DNA from 2 places in the Streptomyces sp. NPDC056580 genome. Region 1 is predicted to be linked to the other one. Evidence: riboswitches for the same ligand, from Rfam matches in the RefSeq annotation. Region 1 holds a riboswitch; the other holds the start of a gene.
The links. Region 1 has a riboswitch for cobalamin ahead of ACFQ9Z_RS20405 (ribonucleoside-diphosphate reductase subunit alpha). Riboswitches for the same ligand answer to the same signal wherever they lie in the genome.
Positions count from the first base shown of each region.

Region 2: another riboswitch for cobalamin. It lies ahead of ACFQ9Z_RS02935 (CbtB-domain containing protein); the one in region 1 lies ahead of ACFQ9Z_RS20405 (ribonucleoside-diphosphate reductase subunit alpha).

Region 1 is NZ_JBHTVE010000008.1:350,006-355,805, forward strand. Features, by position in the region: gene ACFQ9Z_RS20395 (hypothetical protein) at 1-86, shown strand, start outside; gene ACFQ9Z_RS20400 (ribonucleotide-diphosphate reductase subunit beta) at 1-1,009, opposite strand, end outside; gene ACFQ9Z_RS20405 (ribonucleoside-diphosphate reductase subunit alpha) at 1,066-3,456, opposite strand; cobalamin riboswitch at 3,581-3,713, opposite strand; gene mctP (monocarboxylate uptake permease MctP) at 3,854-5,482, opposite strand; gene ACFQ9Z_RS20415 (DUF3311 domain-containing protein) at 5,479-5,742, opposite strand.
Region 2 is NZ_JBHTVE010000001.1:625,759-631,558, reverse strand. Features, by position in the region: gene ACFQ9Z_RS02955 (hypothetical protein) at 121-315, shown strand; gene ACFQ9Z_RS02950 (phosphodiester glycosidase family protein) at 387-1,592, opposite strand; gene ACFQ9Z_RS02945 (DUF779 domain-containing protein) at 1,707-2,066, opposite strand; gene ACFQ9Z_RS02940 (histidine phosphatase family protein) at 2,147-2,749, opposite strand; cobalamin riboswitch at 2,856-2,998, shown strand; gene ACFQ9Z_RS02935 (CbtB-domain containing protein) at 3,034-3,255, shown strand; gene ACFQ9Z_RS02930 (CbtA family protein) at 3,280-4,044, shown strand; partial or broken gene ACFQ9Z_RS02925 (spore photoproduct lyase family protein) at 4,127-4,543, opposite strand; gene ACFQ9Z_RS02920 (SsgA family sporulation/cell division regulator) at 4,571-5,002, opposite strand; gene ACFQ9Z_RS02915 (DUF4383 domain-containing protein) at 5,255-5,800, shown strand, end outside.

The DNA.
Region 1 (5,800 bases):
AGAAGTCCTCGTCCAGGTCGACCGTGCCCTCCACGGCCACCTGGTACGCCGACGGACGGCGCTCGAAGAAGTTCGTCAGCTCCTGAACGCCCTGCAGCTCCATGAAGGAGAACGGGTTCTCCGAGCCGTACACCGGAGCGAAGCCCAGGCGCGTCAGGCGCTGGTCGGCGACGCACTCCAGGTACTGCCGCATCGACTCGGTGTTCATCCCCGGGAGGCCGTCGCCGCACAGGTCGCGCGCGAACTGCAGCTCGGCCTCGACGGCCTCCCGCAGCATGTCCGTTACCTGCTCGCGCAGCTCGTCGTCGAAGAGGTCCGGCTCCTCCTTGCGGACGGTGTCGACCACGTCGAAGGCGAAGGACATGTGCATCGTCTCGTCGCGGAACACCCAGTTGGTGCCGGTGGCCAGGCCGTGCAGCAGGCCTCGGCTGCGGAACCAGTAGACGTAGGCGAAGGCGCCGTAGAAGAACAGGCCCTCGATGCACGCGGCGAAGCAGATGAGGTTCAGCAGGAAGCGGCGGCGGTCGGCCTTGGACTCCAGCCGGTCCAGCTTCTCCACCTCGTTGATCCACTTGAAGCAGAACCCGGCCTTCTCGCGGATGGAGGGGATGTTCTCCACCGCGGCGAACGCCGCCGCCCGGTCGTCCGGATCGGGCAGGTAGGTGTCCAGCAGCGTCAGGTAGAACTGGACGTGCACGGCCTCCTCGAAGAGCTGGCGGCTCAGGTAGAGCCGGGCCTCGGGGGAGTTGATGTGCTTGTAGAGGGTCAGCACCAGGTTGTTCGCGACGATCGAGTCGCCCGTCGCGAAGAAGGCGACCAGACGGCCGATCAGGTGCTGTTCGGCCGGGGACAGCTTCGCGAGGTCGGCGACGTCCGAGTGGAGGTCGACCTCCTCGACGGTCCAGGTGTTCTTGATGGCGTCCCGGTAGCGCTCGTAGAAGTCCGGGTAGCGCATCGGACGGAGAGTCAGCTCGAAGCCGGGGTCCAGCAGGTTGGTGTGACGAGTCATCGCAGTCGGCGCGGAGCGCCGTCCTCCAGGAGTGGTGGTCGGGTGGCGGGCGGGAGTTACTGGCAGGCCTCGCAGGACTCGGGGTTCTCGAGGGAGCAGGCGACCGCGTCGGGGGCGGCGGTCTGCTGGACGGGGACGGTGGCCTGGGGCCGCGCCTGTCCCTGGGCGGCGCGGGCGATCCGGGTCGCCGGGCGGGAACGCAGGTAGTACGTCGTCTTCAGACCCGACTTCCAGGCGTAGGCGTACATCGAGGAGAGCTTGCCGATGGTCGGCGTCTCCAGGAACAGGTTCAGCGACTGGGCCTGGTCGAGGAACGGGGTCCGGGCCGCGGCCATGTCGATCAGACCGCGCTGCGGGATCTCCCACGCCGTGCGGTAGAGGGCGCGTACGTCCGCCGGGATCCAGGCGAAGTCCTGCACCGAGCCGTTGGACTCGCGCAGCGCCTCGCGGGTACGGGCGTCCCACACGCCCAGCTCCTTCAGGTCCTTCACCAGGTACGAGTTGACCTGGAGGAACTCCCCGGACAGCGTCTCGCGCTTGAACAGGTTGGACACCTGCGGCTCGATGCACTCGTACACACCGGCGATGGACGCGATGGTCGCGGTGGGCGCGATGGCCAGGAGCAGCGAGTTGCGCATGCCGACCCGGGCGATCCGCTCCCGCAGCGCCGCCCAGCGCTCCGGCCAGGTGAACTCCACGCCGTAGTGGTCGGGGTGCAGCACGCCCTGGGCGGTGCGCGTCTTGCGCCAGGCCGGCAGCGGTCCGTTGCGCTCGGCGAGGTCGGCGGAGGCCTCGTACGCGGCGAGCATGATCCGCTCGGCGATCCGGGAGGACAGGGCCTTCGCCTCGGGGGAGTCGAAGGGCAGCCGCAGCTTGAAGAAGACGTCCTGCAGGCCCATCGCGCCCAGGCCCACCGGACGCCAGTTGGCGTTCGACCGGCCCGCCTGCTCGGTGGGGTAGAAGTTGATGTCCACCACGCGGTCGAGGAAGGTCACGGCCGTGCGGACGGTCTCGTCGAGCCGCTCCCAGTCGAGGTCGCCCGTCGCGGTGTCCACGAAGGCGCCGAGGCTGACCGAGCCCAGGTTGCAGACCGCGGTCTCGCCGTCGTCGGTGACCTCCAGGATCTCCGTGCACAGGTTGGAGGAGTGCACGACGTGCCCGGCGGTCGCCGTCTGGTTGGCGGTGCGGTTGGCGGCGTCCTTGAAGGTCATCCAGCCGTTGCCGGTCTGCGCGAGGGTGCGCATCATACGGCCGTACAGGTCCCGGGCCGGCATCGTCTTCTTCGCGAGCCCCGCGGCCTCCGCCGCGCGGTAGGCGGCGTCGAACTCCTCGCCCCACAGGTCCACCAGCTCCGGCACGTCCACCGGGGAGAACAGCGACCACTGCCCGTCGGCGTCGACCCGGCGCATGAACTCGTCCGGGATCCAGTGCGCCAGGTTCAGGTTGTGCGTACGGCGGGCGTCCTCACCGGTGTTGTCGCGCAGCTCCAGGAACTCCTCGATGTCGGAGTGCCACGTCTCCAGGTACACCGCCGCGGCGCCCTTGCGCCGGCCGCCCTGGTTCACCGCGGCCACCGAGGCGTCCAGCGTCTTCAGGAACGGCACGATGCCGTTGGAGTGCCCGTTGGTGCCGCGGATCAGCGAACCGCGGCTGCGGATGCGGGAGTACGACAGGCCGATGCCTCCGGCGTGCTTGGAGAGGCGCGCGACCTGGTGGTAGCGGTCGTAGATGGAGTCCAGCTCGTCCAGCGGGGAGTCGAGGAGGTAGCAGGACGACATCTGCGGGTGCCGGGTGCCGGAGTTGAACAGGGTGGGGGAGGAGGGCAGGTAGTCGAGCCGGCTCATCAGGCCGTACAGCGACGCGACCTCGTCCACGGAGCGGGCGCTGTCGTCCTCGGCCAGCCCGGCGGCGACGCGCAGCATGAAGTGCTGGGGCGTCTCGATCACCTTGCGGGTGATGGGGTGGCGGAGCAGGTAGCGGCTGTGCAGGGTGCGCAGGCCGAAGTAGCCGAAGCGGTCGTCGGCCGCCGGGTCGACCAGCGCGTCGAGCCGCTCGGCGTGCAGGCGCACGAACTCCGCGGTGCGGTCGGCGACGAGACCCTCCCGGTGACCCACGGCCACGGACCCGGTGAAGGAGGTGACGCCCTGCGAGGCGGCCTCGACGCGGATGGAGACGGTCAGCAGCCTGGCCGCCAGCCGGGAGTAGGCGGGGTCCTCGGAGATCAGGCCGGCGGCCGACTCCGTGGCCAGCTCGCGCAACTCCGCCTCGTCGGCCCGGGCCGACCGGCCGCGCAGCGCGGCGGCGGCGACCCGGCCGGGGTCGGCGTCGGGGAGGTCGGCGGTCAGCTCGGTCAGGGTCCGCAGCAGCGCGGCACCGGGACCGTCGGTCTCCACCGGGGCTCCGCTCGCCGGGGTGGCTGAAGCCGGGTCGGCTGGCGCGATGGTCACGTGGGGCTCTCCCTCGCTCGGCACGGGGCCTTGCGGAGGGCAGGGGGCAGCGCGGGCGCGCACGGCGCCGCGTCCACCGGCCCATTCCACGAGGCCCGGACGTCGATGAGCACCCGGACCGGACGGCCGGGCGCACGCTGCCGGCAGGTCCTCGGACTGAAACAGGCGTGCGGAGGCACGCGAGTACACCGTTGCGGGACAGTTCCGGATTCGCACCGGATTCCCCTGCGGCGACAGCGAGCATGAGCATACATCTAGTGCCAGGCTGCCGTGGCACCCCCACATGTTGTGGCTGTTGCGTGTTGCGGTGGCTCCGCAGCGTCAGATCGCATGACAGCGGGCCGCCGACGTCGGTGCTGTCGGCGGCCCGCTGCGGGGTGGTCGGTGACCGGTCGCGCTAGTGGGCGCTGCCCGCGGTGGCGGGCGGGAGTTCCACCTCGACCCCGGGATCGCCCGCGTCGGCCGTGTAGTCCTCCGGCCTGGTCTCGTCGAGGCCCTCGGGGGCCTTCACGGCCTTCAGGACGAAGGTGAGCACCACGGTGACCACGACGTTGAGCACGAACGCGGTGAGACCGATGTAGCCGATCTCCCCGATGCCCGGGATCTCCTTCGCGGAGCCGCCGAAGTGCGCCTGGGTGGGCGAGGCCACCCCGTAGGCGGCGAGCGTGCCGTACACCATGCCGACCGCCCAGCCGGCGAGCAGCGCCCAGCGGTGGAACCAGCGGGTGAACAGGCCGCCGACCAGGGCCGGGAAGGTCTGCAGGATCCAGATGCCGCCCAGGAGCTGGAAGTTGATGGCGACCGTTTTGTCCATCGTCAGCACGAAGACCAGCGCGCCCACCTTCACCAGCAGCGACACGATCTTGGAGACCCGGGTCTCCTCCTTGGCCGTCGCGTCCGGCTTGATGAAGTCCTTGTAGATGTTGCGGGTGAAGAGGTTCGCCGCCGCGATGGACATGATGGCCGCGGGCACCAGGGCGCCGATGCCGATCGCCGCGAAGGCCACGCCGGCGAACCAGTCCGGGAACATGTCCTCGAACAGCTGCGGGATCGCGAGCTGGCCGTTGGCGACCTTCACCCCGGCCGCGATCGCCATGAAGCCGAGCAGGGCCAGCAGGCCGAGCATCAGCGAGTACAGCGGCAGGATCGTGGTGTTGCGGCGGATCACCTCACGGCTCTTCGAGGACAGGGTCGCGGTGATCGAGTGCGGGTACATGAACAGGGCGAGCGCGGAGCCCAGCGCCAGGGTGGCGTACGTCCACTGGCCCGCCTCCGGCGGGGCCAGCGCGCCGCGCGGTTTGCCGGTGGCCGGGTTGACCTGGCTGAAGGCGTCGCCCGCCTTGGCGAAGACGTCGTCGAAGCCGCCCAGCTTGATCGGGATGTAGATGATCGCCACCGCGATGACGATGTAGATCAGCGCGTCCTTGACGAACGCGATGAGGGCGGGGGCGCGCAGGCCCGACGAGTAGGTGTACGCGGCCAGCACGCCGAAGGCGATGAGCAGCGGCAGGTCCTTCACGAACCAGTTGGTGTTCTCGCCGCCGCCGACGCCCATCACGTCCAGCACCGCCTGGATGCCCACGAGCTGGAGCGCGATGTACGGCATCGTCGCGAGGATCCCGGTGACCGCCACGGCCAGCGACAGGCCCTTGGAGCCGAACCTGCCGCGCACGAAGTCCGAGGTGGTGACGTAGCCGTGGCGGTGCGAGACCGACCACAGGCGGGGCAGGAAGGTGAAGATCAGAGGGTAGACCAGGATCGTGTACGGGACCGCGAAGAAACCGGCCGCGCCCGCCGCGTAGATCGCCGCCGGCACGGCGACGAAGGTGTATGCGGTGTACAGGTCGCCGCCGAGCAGGAACCAGGTGATCCAGGTGCCGAACGAGCGTCCGCCCAGGCCCCATTCGTCCAGGGAGTGCTCGTTGTCGGGCCTGCGCCAGCGTGCGGCCAGGAAGCCCATGACCGTGACGGCCAGGAAGAAGAAGATGAAGACGCCGAGCGCGACGCCGTTGACGCCGTCCTTCACTTCGCCGCACCCCCGTCCTGGACCCGGCGGGCGCGCTGGTCACGCTGCCACAGCTTGTAGGCCAGCATCGTGAGCGCGGTGGAGATCAGCACCCACAGCATCTGGTACCAGTAGAAGAACGGGATCCCGATGAACGCGGGGTCCGTCTTGGCGTACGAGCCGACCCACAGCATCGCCACGAACGGCGCGACGAGACACAGGCCGATGATGATGCGGACCGGTGTCACGACCGGTGGTCTCACTTCTTGCGCTTCGGACATGCCACGGCTCCGTCCCCTCACTGATCACCTGTGTAATGCGCAGGCAATCTAGGTGACG
Region 2 (5,800 bases), on a different contig from region 1:
GTACACCCGTCCGTCTGACACCACACGATCGGAGGACACGTCAGCCACCCGGACAAACCCTCCGCTACGCCACACTTACGGCCGAACGCCGCCGAAGGGGCGTGGCGGAGGAGGTTGACGATGGCCATTTCCATCTCTGTGGTGCTGCTGCTCCTGATCCTGGCGGTGGTGTTCATCCGCAACGGCGCGCTGAAGATGTCGCACGCCCTGGTCTGCATGCTGCTCGGGTTCTACCTGGCCAGCACCAGCATGGCGCCCACCATCCACAGCGGGCTCACCGCGACCGCCGACCTGGTGAGCAGCCTGCGGCCGTGAGCCGTGAGCCGTGAGCCGTGAGCCGTGAGCCGTGAGCCGTGAGCCGTGAGCCGTGAGCCGTGAGCCGTGGGTCAGCGGGAGAAGACCCCGATGCCGTTCGGCACCGGGCGTTCGGCGCCGCCGCTCGGATGGTTGCGGACCGTCACCCCGCGCGCGCCCCCGGCGCGGGTGACCATCTCGCTCGACCCGCCGCCGTCGAGGTTGAACGCGTCCGACGCGCCCAGGCCGCGCATGGCGGCCGCCTCCTCGGCGATCGTCATGCCGGTGCGGGAGTCGTCGGCCCCGTCCAGCGCGAGCAGCAGCAGCTGCCGCCCGCCGCCCCGCAGACCCGCGACGGTGCGCACGGCGGAGGCCCTGTCGTCGAGCCCCGCGAGCGGCCTGCCGTGCCGCAGCACCGGGTAGCCGCCGACCGCGAACGCGTAGGGCACCCTGGCCCTGGCCGCCACCAGGCCGTGGGTGACGGTCACCGCGTCTCCCACGGTCAGCTCGCGCAGCTCCCGCGCCCCCCGTTCGCGGCCCACCAGGACCGTGGTGCCCGCGGGGACGGGGCCCCGGCCCGGAGTGCCGGCGGCGCCGACCACCCGGCCGCGGCGCACCTCCACCTCGTAGGTCTCGGTGCTGCAGGGCGCCGCCCGGTCGGTGTCCGTGCCGCAGACGGCCCGCTCCCGGGAGGCGGCGCCCCACCGGGAGGTGAAGGCCCCCACGGAGTTCTGCGGCAGCGCGTACTGGTCGAGGCCGCCGAGCGGGAGCCTGCCGTGCGGTGTGGTCACCGAGCCGGTGAGGGAGAGGCGGTCCAGACGGGCCCGCCGGTCGGCGCCCACCCCGAGCACGTCCCGCGTGGTGGCGCCAGGAGGCAGCGGCGGCCCGAACCGCTGGCCCCTGGGCACCGCCGCCTTGAGCACCCGGCCGCCCGCGACCGCCGGGCCCACGCTTGCGCCGGTGGCCTCGACACCCGGGTGCTGGGTCTCGGTGATGTCGAAGAAGTCGCCGTTGACACCCGCGACCGCGCCGGCCGAGTCGGCCAGCCGGGACACGGTGGCCCGGGCGGCCACCGCCCCGGGGTGCAGCAGGTCCACCCGGACGTGCGGGTCGCCCAGGTCGACGGTGAGCAGGTGGGCGCGGGTGCGCCCGGCCGCCGCCGTGATGTCGAACTCCCGGTACACGACCCCCGGAGCGATCCGCTCGCCCCGGCCGCCGGCCGGCACGGCAGCGGCCGGCGCCGCCCCGGCCAGGGCCGCGCCGGCCAGCAGGCCGAGCGCCGTGAGAACCGTGAGCACCGGCCTGCCCGCCGCCGTTCGCCGCCGACCTCTCGTCACCGCGCCCCCTGATGCCTCGTCAACCGCCACAGGACTCAAGGGAAGTGCAGCAGACGACGGAGACGTACGGGACTCCTAGGCGTCGACTACGCGAGAACGGGTGAGAAAACGCACTCCCTCGGGTGCTTCCAGCGAGAAACCGCTCCCTCGTCCGGGTACCACGTCCACGATCAGCCGGGTGTGGCTCCAGGCCTCGTACTGGCTCCGCGACATCCAGAACGTCACGGGCTCCTCGACGCCGTCCACCGCCAGTTCCGCCAGCAGCACGTCCGAGCCGCCGGTCCGGAACTCGCCGTCCGGATAGCACATGGGCGCGCTGCCGTCGCAGCAGCCGCCGGACTGGTGGAACATCAACGGCCCGTGCTCGGCCCGCAGCCGGCGCACCAGCTCGGCGGCCCGTGGGGTGAGTTCGACGCGGGGGACTTCCTCTTGCATGGTCACCGTCCTGGAGCACCGGGGGCGTCGGACCCGGCCCAGTCTCACGGCTGGTCACCACGGCGTCCAGAGGGCGTCCTTCAGCGGCCGGGGCGCTCCTGCGGCGTGCCGCCCGTCCGGCCCAGCGCCGTCCCGGGCGCCAGGTTCCAGCGCCCGGCCCGGCCGGTGAAGGCGGTTGCGGTCAGGGGCGGTACGTCGATCCGCCAGAAGGCGTCCTCCGGCGCGCCGAGCACTCGTACGGTCACGGCCCGCACGACCTCCGGCTCGACCACCGCCACCAGGCGGCCGGAGGCACCGGCGGCCTCGTCCAGCCAGCCACCGACCCGGGCGCACAGCAGGTGCACCGACTCCCCGCCGTGCGGGCGCGCCGCCGGGTCGGCCAGCCACCGGGCCAGCGCCACCGGCTCCCGGGCGGCGGCCTCGTCGAGCGTCAGCCCCCGCCAGCGGCCCATGTCCAGCCCGGCCAGGGCGGGTTCGTCGCGGGCGTCCAGGCCCAGCGCGGCCGCCGTCTCCCGGCAGCGGACGACCGGGGAGACGAGTGCCGCGGCGGCCGGCCGCACCTCGTCCGCGGCCGACCGGGCGCGCGCCGCGCCCGCCGCGTCGAGCGAGCACCCGTCGTCGAAGCGGGCCTCCCGCACGGCTGGGTTCATAGCCGGTGAGATCAACGTCACTCGGGTCGTCATGAGATCGCTTCCATGGTCAACGGCCCTTCGGGCGCAAGGCATCCACAGCGTACGGGGCCTGCGGGGCGGCGCCGTCCCGCACCCGTGCGCCCTTGGCCGCGACCGCGCTTCGCGGTACCTTCTCGGCGACAGCGACGACGGAATGCGGAAGCCGGTGGGAATCCGGCACGGTCGCGCCACTGTGAGCCCGTTCGCACCGATCCCGGTGCGGGCCGGCGAGTCAGACCCGCCCGTCGTCCCGTGCACCACCGAGCCGGGACGCGAGTTCCCCAGGAGGTCCTGCCATGGCGCAGTCCGCCGTTCAGCCCAGCACCACCCCCGACGTCCTCCCCGCCAAGCTGCCGATCGGCGCCGTCGCCCCCTGGGCCGTCTTCTTCGGCGTCCTGATGCTGGTCCTGCTCTACTTCGTCGGCGCCGAACAGGGCGCGACCTCCGTGATGTCCGGCGAGAACGTGCACGAGTGGCTGCACGACGCCCGGCACCTGCTCGGTTTCCCCTGCCACTGACCGGGCGGGGGAACAAGCGCGCCCATGAACTCGGCAACCGTCCGGAACCTGTTGGTGCGTGGCATGCTCGCGGGACTCGCCGCGGGCCTGCTCGCCCTCGTCGTCGCCTACTTCCTCGGTGAACCGAGCGTCGACTCGGCCATCGCCTACGAGGAGGCGCACGCCCACGAACACGGCGTGGAGGCGGTCTCCCGCACCATGCAGTCGACCGCCGGCCTGTCCACCGGTGTGCTCGTCTACGGCGTCGCGTTCGGCGGCATCGCCGCCCTCGCGTACTGCTTCGCCCTCGGCCGCGTCGGCCGCTTCGGGCCGCGTGCGAGCGCGCTGCTGCTGGCGGCAGCGGGCCTCGTCGCCGTCTACGTCGTGCCGTTCCTGAAGTACCCGGCCAACCCCCCGTCGGTCGGCGAACCCGACACGATCGGCAAGCGCACGACCCTGTACTTCCTGATGATGGTCCTGAGCGTGCTGCTGGCGGTCGTCACGGTGATCCTCGGCAAGCGTCTCGCCCCCCGCCTCGGCAACTGGAACGCGACGGTGGCCGCTGGGGCCTTCTTCGTCCTGGCCGCCGGGCTCGCCTACGCGTTCCTGCCGGCCGTCGACGAGGTCCCCAAGGACTTCTCCCCGACCTTGCTGTGGCAGTTCCGCCTGGCCGCACTGGCCGTCCAGGCGACCCTGTGGACGGCGTTCGGGCTCGTCTTCGGCGTCCTCGCGGAACGGGTGCTCACCGCGGAGCGCACGGCCGGCAGGCGGCCGGCCTCCGGTGCGCGCGCCCCTGCCGGGCACCGCTGAGGCGCCCGAGGCTCCGGCTCCCGGCCCGCTCGCGGGCCGGTGCCGTGGGCGTCCGGCCGGGCCGGAAGCGGCGCCGCCCCGGTCAGAAGGCGTACCGGATCCGCAGCCACGGAGCGTGCGCCGCGACCAGGCCCCAAAGCTCCTCCACCCCCCTCGCCTTGACCGCGTGGTCGTAGCGCACGTTCAGCGCCCCGTTCTCGGAGCGTTTGCCCTGCTGGATTCCGGGCTGCCAGAGCACGTCCTCGGCGCGCGGGTGCCAGCCGAGGTGCACCTCGTGCAGCTCCCGGTTGTGGGTCAGCATGATCACTTCGGCGGCCGCCTGCCGTCTGACCCGCTCGGGCAGCACGTCGCCGAGCTGCCGCAGCAACTCGGCCCAGGCCTGCTGCCAGCCGGGACGCAGGACCACGGGGGAGAGGTTGAAGTGCACCTCGTACCCCGCGTCCAGGAAGTCGGCCGCGGCGGCGATGCGCTCGGCCACCGGGGACGCGGTCCTCACGTCTTCCCGGGCGCCGCCCGTCCTCACCGGTCACCCGCGGCGCAGCAGTTCCGCCAGGACGGCGTCCCAGTCGAGGTGGGAGCTCTCCGTACCGGCGGGCACCGCCCGGAACGTCTCGGTCAGCCAGTCCCCCAACGGACCGGCCGGTATGTACAGCACGGCGGCACCGCCCACGCCGCGCAGCAGCACGCGCACCGTGGTGGACCCGTGGCAGCGGCACGGCGGCCAGACCCGCACGGTGCCCTGGCCGGACGGGACGCCCAGGCCCGCGTACAGCAGGTCCCGGGAGAACAGCCAGGGCGCGGCGCCCACGGGGTTGCCGGGGAAGTCCAGGCGTACGGCGAACGGATCGGCCGAGTCGTAGCTGAAGCGGACCTCGAGCCGGAGGGCTTCCACGTCGCTGATGACCAGCTCGATGGTCAGGTCGGTGTGCAGACGCCTGGTCCGGTCGGTGGAGTCCATGGCGCCTCCCGGATGAGGTGGATCGTGGGCCCCGCCCTGCGCGAAGCCCCGCACCGACCACTTCCGGGCGGGGGCGGGCGGTGGATGCGGCCGGCCGGCAGGTGTCGCGGGACGCGGGCCGGCGGGGAAAGCCGCGGCGCGGGGTGCAACCGTTCCGCGGGCGCCGCCGGAAGAGGGGGGTGACGCGGGCGGGGAGGCGATCCGCGCCCGCCCGACCCTGGGGGGCCTGGCACGCATCGGAAGGGATGTGTCATGAGGCTTCGCGACGAATGGCCGGTGGATCACGGGCTGGCGACGGTCTACCGGTACGGCGCCGGACTCTGCGGCGGCATTCTGCTGCTGTTCGGCTGTCTCGGTTTCGCCGACGAACTCAGCCCCTTCGGCACGGACGGCACCCGCATCGCGGGCATGTCGACGAACGGACTGCTGAGCCTGATCTCCGTGCTCTTCGGTCTGCTTCTGGTCTGCGGCGCGGTGGTCGGCGGGAACTTCGCCTCGACGCTCAACACGGCCGTCGGCACGCTGTTCCTGCTCAGCGGTTTCGGCCACGTCTTCGTACTGGACCGCAGCGCCAACATCCTCGACTTCGGCATGACCAACGTCATCTTCACGTTCGTGATGGGCCTGCTCATCCTGACCTTCGGGATGTACGGCCGGGTCACGGGCGGGCTCGCGCACGACAACCCGTACTGGCGCCGCCGTCACCCGCGGCAGGCGGCGCGGGAGTCCCTGGCCGCCCGGCGCCGGGAGCGGGCCCGCGCGGCCCTGGCCACGGCGCGGGACGCCTCGGCCGGGCCC